DNA from 2 places in the Rhizobium sp. YTUHZ044 genome. Region 1 is predicted to be linked to the other one. Evidence: riboswitches for the same ligand, from Rfam matches in the RefSeq annotation. Region 1 holds a riboswitch; the other holds the start of a gene.
What was found. Region 1 has a riboswitch for thiamine pyrophosphate ahead of thiC (phosphomethylpyrimidine synthase ThiC). Riboswitches for the same ligand answer to the same signal wherever they lie in the genome.

Region 1 (4,415 bases):
GTAGGCGGCATTCAGCAACTCCATCAGCGAACGCGCGGTGATAGGGCCGGTATCGTCACTTTCGATCATCGTCGCCCCGATCATGAAACGATTTCTTTCGCGCGGCACGATATAGATCGGATGGCGCGGATGCAGCAGGCGAACGGGGCGAGAGAGAGTCACTTCGTTCGTTTCGACGCAGAGCATCTCTCCGCGAACGCCGCGCAAGCCGGGCAGAAGGCCGATCTGAGCAGCCCCGGTGCAGTCGATCACCCGATCGTAATGGGCAAGGTCAGCATCGCCCGTGGTGCCGAATGTGAGACGCATGCGGGCTTCTTCAAGTCCGGCGGCCAGCCCCGCGAGTGCCTGCCGTGGATCGAGATGCGCTTCCTGCGGAAAGAACAATGCCCTGCGGAAGCGGCCGGCGAGATCCGGTTCAAGAGCCGCGATCGCCTGCTCGTCCAGCCATTCCCATCCGCTTGTCCGGCGACAAAAGCGGTCGAGTTCGCCGGCATCGCGCCCGGCCGCCACGACAAGCGTTCCCCGACGATTGATATGGCCGGGTAGTGCTGCCTCCCACCAATCGGCGGCAAGACGGCCGAGCGCCAGGACCGGCTCCTCCGCGCTTTCCCTTTCGCACCATGGGGCCAGCATGCCGCCGGCAAAGCCGGAAGCGCCTGCACCGATCCGGTCGGCTTGATCAGCGACGTTGACCCGGAAACCATGTCGATAGAGCTGCCAGGCAACGGTGAGGCCGGCAACGCCGGCCCCCTTGACGAGAATATGCATCGTCATTCTCCGGCAGGCGTTTTCGCGGCCTCGGCGACCGGCATGTAGAGATCGCCGCCATCACGATACCTGGCAGCCATCGCTTCCAGTCCTTCTTTCTGAGCTTCGGCGCGAATGTCGTGGGAAATGCGCATGGAACAGAATTTCGGGCCGCACATCGAACAGAAATGCGCCACCTTGTGCGCCTCTTTCGGCAGGGTCTCGTCATGGAAGGAACGCGCCGTATCCGGGTCGAGCGAGAGGTTGAACTGGTCTTCCCAGCGAAATTCGAAGCGCGCCCGCGACAGTGCATCGTCACGGATGCGGGCGGCCGGATGGCCCTTGGCAAGGTCGGCGGCATGCGCGGCAATCTTGTAGGTGATGACACCGGTCTTGACGTCGCTGCGGTCGGGCAGGCCCAGATGCTCCTTCGGCGTGACGTAGCAGAGCATCGCCGTTCCGAACCAGCCGATCATCGCGGCTCCGATGCCGGAGGTGATGTGATCGTAACCGGGGGCGATGTCGGTCGTCAGCGGCCCGAGCGTATAGAAGGGAGCCTCGCCGCAGACCTTAAGCTGCTTGTCCATGTTCTCCTTGATCTTGTGCATCGGCACGTGGCCAGGGCCTTCGATCATCACCTGGCAATCCCTGGCCCAGGCAATCCGGGTCAGTTCGCCGAGGGTTTCGAGCTCGGCAAATTGCGCTGCGTCGTTGGCATCGGCGATCGAGCCGGGGCGAAGGCCGTCTCCAAGCGAGAAGGACACGTCGTAGGCACGGCAGATGTCGCAGATTTCCTCGAAATGCTCGTAGAGGAAGCTCTCCTTGTGGTGATGCAGACACCACTTGGCCATGATCGAACCGCCGCGTGAGACTATGCCGGTGACACGATTGACGGTGAGCGGGATATAGGCAAGCCGCACGCCCGCATGAATGGTGAAATAATCGACCCCCTCCTCGGCCTGTTCAATCAGCGTATCGCGATAGACTTCCCACGTGAGATCCTCGGCTATGCCGTTCACCTTTTCCAGCGCCTGGTAGAGCGGCACCGTTCCGATCGGAACCGGCGAATTGCGGATGATCCATTCCCGGATGTTGTGAATGTTGCGGCCGGTGGAAAGGTCCATGACCGTGTCGGCACCCCAGCGGATTGCCCAGACCATCTTCTCCACCTCTTCCGCCATCGACGAGGTAACGGCCGAGTTGCCGATATTGGCGTTGATCTTCACCAGGAAATTCCGGCCGATGATCATCGGTTCGGCCTCCGGATGGTTGATGTTGGCTGGAATGATCGCCCGGCCGGCTGCCACTTCCTGCCGCACGAATTCGGCCGTCACGAAATCGGGAACGTCAGCGCCAAAGCTCTCGCCGTCGCGAGCGAGCGCCTCCTTCGTGGCCTGCCGGCCAAGGTTTTCGCGGATGGCGATGAACTCCATTTCCGGCGTGACGATGCCGGCACGCGCATAGGCGAGCTGGGTGACGGCGCGGCCGGCCTTTGCCTTCAGCGGCGTGCTGCGAAGGGGGAATTCCGGCGTCAGCCGTTCGCCTGTGGCAAAACCATTGTCTTCAGGCTTCACCACACGGCCTTCATAGGCTTCGACGTCGCCCCGCGCCCTGATCCAGCTCTCGCGCAAACGCGGGAGCCCGGCGTCGATCGAGACCGTATGTGTCGGGTCGGTATAGGGGCCGGAGGAGTCATAGACCGTTACCGGCGGTTCGCCCGAGGTCGGGTGAAGGCTGATTTCGCGCATCGGCACGCGCAGATCCGGATAGAGCGTTCCGGGCTTGGCGATCTTGGTCGAGCCCGGAAGCGGGCCGGTGGTGACGACCGGAGTAAGCTTGGGTGCAACAATATTCATGGGTGAGGCTCCAAGGTTTGACGTTTGGAGACCCAGTTCCAGAGTTGGAATGATGAAAAGACGCCTCAAGCAACAAAGCGAAATCCGCCCGACAGCCGCAGCGTCCGCACCGTCCCTACGCCAGTATGAACTGGATCAGGTTCAACGGGTCACTGCGCCACAACAGGCAAAGCCGTATTGTTCAGCAGAATCTCAGCCCCTTGCCGGGACACCCCTGGTGAATGCTCGGCATCAAAGACCGGAGTGGCCCTGATGTCAAGCCGACCCTCACGGGCTCTCATCAGGACCTTTTTAGTCGGCGGCCAGACATGGTGCTGGGCATCACTAGCGTTGCGGCTGCCACCAAGGAAACACCGTCAAAACGACGGAGGCAGCGCCTGGTATTTTCAGCGAGCAATATTGCCATCGGGACGGGCGGTCGTTTTCCTGAGATTCAGCAGCCTAGCGTTCGACAGCCTTAGTGGGACCAGAACAAGAGCAGTCCGAAATCGTACGCTAAGGGCGAACGGAATGAGAACCTATGCGACCCGTCGTAGCCCGGCTGGCAGACGGAGCGATCGAAATCCGTTCGGCATCTGATGTTCGGCATCCCAGGTGTAGATGCCGGTAAGGTTGATATGCTCCCAACTGAGCGGCGAGATGTGTCGCGCTCCATCCAACCGGCCGCTTCGTCTTCGTCATCAGCGAGCTGAACTCGACCGTCGCGAGCTACCGGATCGATGCCGGTGGTTCATCACTGGAAGAAATCGCCGTCTATCCGACAGTGCCGGAAGGAGCCGCGGCTGGAAACCACGCTTCCGACCTGCAGATTTCCAGCGACGGGCGGTTCCTCTATGGCGCCAATCGCGGCCATGACAGCATCGCGATCTTCGAGATCGACGCGGAAACCGGCAGACTTTCGCGCAAGGTTCAGGTGCCCTGCGGGGGCCGCACGCGGCGCAACCTGGCAATCGCCCCGCAGGGCGATCACCTGCTTTGCGCCAATCAAGATAGCGACGTCGTGACCATCTTCACCCGTAACGCTGAAACCGGAGCGCTCAGCGACAGCGGCAAAACAATCCGCATCGGCACACCGATGTGCCTGCGTTTCGCCAAGGCCTGACGCGCAATCTCAGTGTTTCAGGATCTGGCTGAGGAACAGCTTGGTCCGCTCGTGCTGCGGATTGGAGAAGAAGGCATCGGGCTTGGCCTCCTCAACGATCTGGCCGGAGTTCATGAAGATCACCCGGTCGGCGACGGCGCGGGCGAAACCCATTTCGTGGGTGACGCAGACCATCGTCATGCCGTCCTTCGCCAGACCCGTCATCGTCTCCAGCACCTCCGAGACCATCTCCGGATCGAGCGCCGAAGTCGGCTCATCGAAGAGCATCACGGCCGGCTGCATGCAGAGCGAGCGGGCAATCGCCACACGCTGCTGCTGGCCACCGGAAAGCTGGATCGGATATTTGTTGGCCTGTTCGGGAATGCGGACCCGCTCAAGGAATTTCAGGGCGGTCTTCTTGGCCTCCGCTTCCGGCACGCCTTTGATCCACATCGGCCCCACCATGCAGTTCATCAGCACGGTCATGTGCGGGAAGAGATTGAAGTGCTGGAACACCATGCCGACATTCTTGCGGACTTCGCCGACGTTGCGCATCTTGTTGTGGAGCGTGATGCCGTTGACGGTGATCTCGCCCTCCTGATGCGCCTCCAGCCGGTTGAAGCAGCGGATCAGCGTCGACTTGCCGGAGCCAGAAGGGCCGCAAACGACGATGCGCTCACCCTTGCTGACCGTCAGGTTGATCTCGGTCAGCACCTGGAAGCTGCCGTACC
Region 2 (4,415 bases), on a different replicon from region 1:
AGGGGCCGGTGCCAATGAATTCCTTCATCGGTTCGTCCTGCTTTTCGGAAGGGATGATGATCGCCGCCGAATTGTTGAAGGCGAGCAACGAGGTCAGCGGCGCATAGGGCTGCTTCAGGGTGATGGTGACGGTCGAAGGATCGGTCGCGGCGATCTTGCCGATGAAGCCCGCCACCTGCTTGCCGCGCGAGGCGATCTTCGTCCAGCGGCCAAGCGAGGCGACAACATCCTCGGACGTCATGTCTGTATTGTCGTGGAACTTGATGCCGGTCCTCAGCTTGATCGTATAGGTTTTGCCGTCGGCGCTGATCTCCGGCAGGCTTTCGGCCAGCAGCGGCGTGACGTTCCAACTCTTGTCGAAGGTGTAGAGCGTTTCGAAAATATGCTGGGTGACGATGCCGACAAGATCAGCCGTCGACGACATCGGATCGAGCGTCGGCGGCTCGCCGATCGTCGCGACATTGATGACGCCGCCCTTTTCCTGGGCAAGCAGGGCGGACGGCAGGGCGACGAGCGCGGTACCGAGCAGGAATGCGACCAGTGTTTTCATGTGATGGCTCCCGTTTAGTTCCATTATTATGCAATTCATCTTTTTGTAACAGAATAAGAACTGGATCGATCCTGTCAAGCGCGGGCGACGGATTATGCAGCCGCGGATAGCGCGACGCCGAAAAAGCACCATCTTCATCTGCGGCTGTCTGCGCTGCATGAAAGCGGCATGATATGCCAAAGTCAGGTGGTCGCCTGCGGTCAGGCTTCAACAGAACGGGAGAACGGGATGAGCATCGATTTCAACAAAGGAAAGTGGCTGAACGAGCCGGCCAGCTGGCGCGCAGACGAAACCAGCCTCACCCTGACGACCGACGAGAAAACCGATTTTTGGTGCGAAACCTATTACGGCTTCACCCGCGACAACGGCCATTTCCTCGCTTTTCCCACCGGTGACAGCTTCACCGCCGAGATCCGCATCCAGGGCGAATTCCGCACCCTCTACGATCAGGCCGGCCTGATGGTGCGCCTCGACGAAACACGCTGGGTGAAGTCAGGCGTCGAATTCACCGACGGCGAAGCCTTCCTCAGCGCCGTCGTCACCGACGGCAGATCCGACTGGTCGGTGTCCCAGCCCTTCAAGGAACTCGAAGATTTCCACATCCGCGTCACCGTTGCAGGCGGCGCCATGCGCATCCAGGCCTCCCGCGACGGCAGCCGCTGGCCGCTGCTGCGGCTAGCGCCCTTCCCGGCTGCCGACCGCTATGAAGTCGGGCCGGCGGCCTGCACGCCGGAGCGCAGCGGGTTGAGGGTGCGGTTTTCGGAGTTTTCGATCGGGCCGGCGATTACGACGGATCTTCACGATTTGAGTTAGCCGGATAGGATGCGATCGGGATTGCATTCCTGAGCAGCAACGTTCACGCCTAAAGCGCAGCCGCAAGGAGAGTACCGAACCCTCATTTTCGAGATGACATCCGCCCCGTTCTCTGCGAAAAAGAGCGCGATGAGAGACAGGGGCGCCCGTCGACAGACGGGCTGAGAAGCACCCTTCGAACCTGAACCGGATAATGCCGGCGGAGGGAGTCGCTCGGGGTCGCGGTTTCGCCCGCACGAATTGCCCCGTGCCCGCCCCCGCCTGAAAGGGGCGCCATGCAAAACAAGATCACGTCGGGAGCCATGCTGAAGGCGATGCGCGAAAAGCCGCCGCTCGTCCAGTGCATCACCAATTATGTCGCCATGAACATCGCGGCCAATGTTCTGCTTGCGTCGGGCGCCTCGCCCGCCATGGTGCACGCCGCTGAAGAAGCCGGCGAATTCGCCGGCATCGCGAATGCATTGACCATCAACATCGGCACGCTTTCGACGCAATGGATCGAAGGCATGCAGACGGCGGCGAGGGCCGCCAACGCAGCCGGCAAACCATGGGTCCTCGATCCGGTCGCGCATTACGCGACGGCCTTCCGCCGCGGAGCGGTCGCCGATCTCCTGGCGCTGAAGCCGACGATCATCCGCGGCAATGCTTCCGAGATCATCGCCCTTGCCGGCGGAGAGAGCCGCGGCCAGGGCGTCGACAGCCGCGACCCGGTCGAGCAGGCGGAAGGCTCGGCGCGGCGGCTCGCCGAGCGGCAGCGGGCGGTGGTCGCCGTCACCGGTGCGGCCGATTTCGTCACCGATGGTGAAAGAGCCGTGCGCATCAAAGGCGGATCGGTCCTGATGCCGCAGGTCACCGCACTCGGCTGCTCGCTCACCTGCCTGATCGGCGCCTTTGCCGCGACCGCCCCTGAGGATACGTTCGGGGCGACAGTTGCGGCCCTTGCGACCTTCTCCGTCGCGGGCGAGGATGCCGCCCTCGGGGCGGCCGGCCCCGGCTCCTTCGCTTGGCGTTTCCTCGATGCGCTGTCAGCCCTGGACGCCGAAACGCTCGATGCCCGGGCAAGGATTTCGGCCGTATGAAGGTTTTCGACCTTTCGCTCTATCTCGTCCTCGACCCCGAACTCTGCGCCGGGATCGGCATGGTCGAGACCGCGCGCCTTGCCGTTGCCGGCGGCGCCACGATGGTGCAACTGCGCGACAAACATGCGGGCACGACCAGAATGATCGAGACCGGCCGAGCCTTGAAACAAGCGCTTGCGGGAACCGGCGCCCTGCTCATCGTCAACGACGATGTCGAGGCGGCGATCGCCATAAGTGCCGACGGCCTGCATATCGGCCAGGAGGACATGGACGCGCGCACGGCACGGACGATGATCGGTCCCGGGATGATCCTCGGCCTCTCGGTCGAGACAGCGCCGCTTGCTAGCGCCGTCGATCCCGGTATCGTCGATTATGCCGGCGTCGGACCGGTCTTTGCGACACCGACCAAGGCCGACCACAAGCAGCCGATCGGCTTTGACGGTCTGGCAAGGCTGGTGAAGGCTTCGCCGGTGCCGTCAGTCGCCATCGGCGGCCTCAAGGCGAACCACGTGGCCGAGGTATTTGCCGCAGGCGCCAATGGGCTTGCCGTCGTCTCAGCCATCGCCGGCACGCCGGACCCCGAGGCGGCCACGCGCCGCATCGCCGCAGAAATCCGAAAGGTCCGCCCATGATCCGCAACGTTCTCTCCATCGCCGGCTCCGATCCCTCGGGCGGCGCCGGCATCCAGGCCGATCTCAAGGCCTTTTCCGCCCGCGGCGTCTACGGCATGGCGGTGCTGACCGCGCTGACGGCGCAGAACACGCAAGGGGTGAGCGGCGTGCATCTGGTGCCGCCGCAATTCGTCGCCGACCAGATCAATGCCGTCTTTGCCGATGTGCGCGTCGACGCCGTCAAGATCGGCATGATCGCCAATGCCGGCATCGCCGAGGCCGTTGCCGCAGCCCTCGCGCACCGGCGTGGCATCCCCGTCGTTCTCGACCCGGTGATGATCGCCAAGGGGGGCGCCGCCCTGCTCGCACCTGAAGCGGTCGACGTGCTGACCAGGCGGCTGCTGCCACTTGCCACGCTTCTCACCCCGAACCTGCCGGAAGCCGCCGCACTTCTGCACCAGCCGGTCGCGACAAACCGGGCCGAGATGGCCGCCCAGGCCGAGCGGCTGCGCGCCCTTGGTCCGGCCGCCGTGCTGGTCAAGGGCGGACACCTCGACGGTGACGAAAGCCCCGACGTGCTTGCCACTGCCGACGGCCTGCACTGGTTCGAGGCGCGACGCGTGCCGACCAAGAATACCCACGGCACCGGCTGCACGCTGTCCAGCGCGCTGGCCGCCGAACTCGCCAAAGGCGACTCGACGCCAGGGGCTGTTGCCATTGCCAAGGACTATCTCGCCGGCGCGGTCGCAGCCGCCGGAAAGCTCAGCGTCGGCTCCGGCCACGGTCCGGTGCAGCATTTCCACGCGCTCTGGCAAGAGGGCGAATAGGCGCTGGCATCGGCAAACAGATGCAAATGTAAAACGGCCCGGCTTGTTCCGGGCCGTTTTGCATTGGACCCATACCGCACGTCGAGGCCGCAACGAGAACAGTCGCGTCCAAGAAAATCCCTGTTGACAAGCCTTCTGAGATGGCCAAGTCTATGACATTAAAAGGGGATATATTCCGCAATAACGGAACATCCAGAGGAGAGACGGGTGCCGGACCTGCTTGTGAGCTTATATTCCACTAGGCTCGCCGAACTGAAAGAGCGGGCTGACGTCGTCGGCGCCTCCATCCGTCCGGCTCTTCCTGCGGAACTGCACCTCGTGGTCAACTGGGTTCGCGAACAATTCAGCGAGAATTGGGCGAGCGAGGTTTCGGTCGCTTTTTCCCGCCAGCCCGTCGCCTGCCTGATATCAGTCGAAGGCGGCAAGTTGCTTGGCTTTGCCTGCTACGACACCACGGCGCGTGGCTTCTTCGGCCCGACCGGCGTCGATTCCGGAGCACGCGGCAGGGGCATCGGCCTCGCGCTGTTTTCCGCCT

Region 2: it holds a riboswitch for thiamine pyrophosphate, as region 1 does, so the genes downstream of both, thiM (hydroxyethylthiazole kinase) here and thiC (phosphomethylpyrimidine synthase ThiC) in region 1, are expected to answer to the same signal.

What each region holds. Positions count from the first base shown of each region.
Region 1 is NZ_CP101431.1:103,378-107,792, forward strand. Features, by position in the region: gene thiO (glycine oxidase ThiO) at 1-768, opposite strand, end outside; gene thiC (phosphomethylpyrimidine synthase ThiC) at 771-2,603, opposite strand; TPP riboswitch at 2,698-2,829, opposite strand; gene NL154_RS31260 (lactonase family protein) at 3,292-3,705, shown strand; gene NL154_RS31265 (amino acid ABC transporter ATP-binding protein) at 3,715-4,415, opposite strand, start outside.
Region 2 is NZ_CP101428.1:383,564-387,978, reverse strand. Features, by position in the region: gene NL154_RS27190 (ABC transporter substrate-binding protein) at 1-550, opposite strand, end outside; gene NL154_RS27185 (DUF1349 domain-containing protein) at 779-1,363, shown strand; TPP riboswitch at 1,492-1,588, shown strand; gene thiM (hydroxyethylthiazole kinase) at 1,639-2,442, shown strand; gene thiE (thiamine phosphate synthase) at 2,439-3,074, shown strand; gene thiD (bifunctional hydroxymethylpyrimidine kinase/phosphomethylpyrimidine kinase) at 3,071-3,880, shown strand; gene NL154_RS27165 (GNAT family N-acetyltransferase) at 4,088-4,415, shown strand, end outside.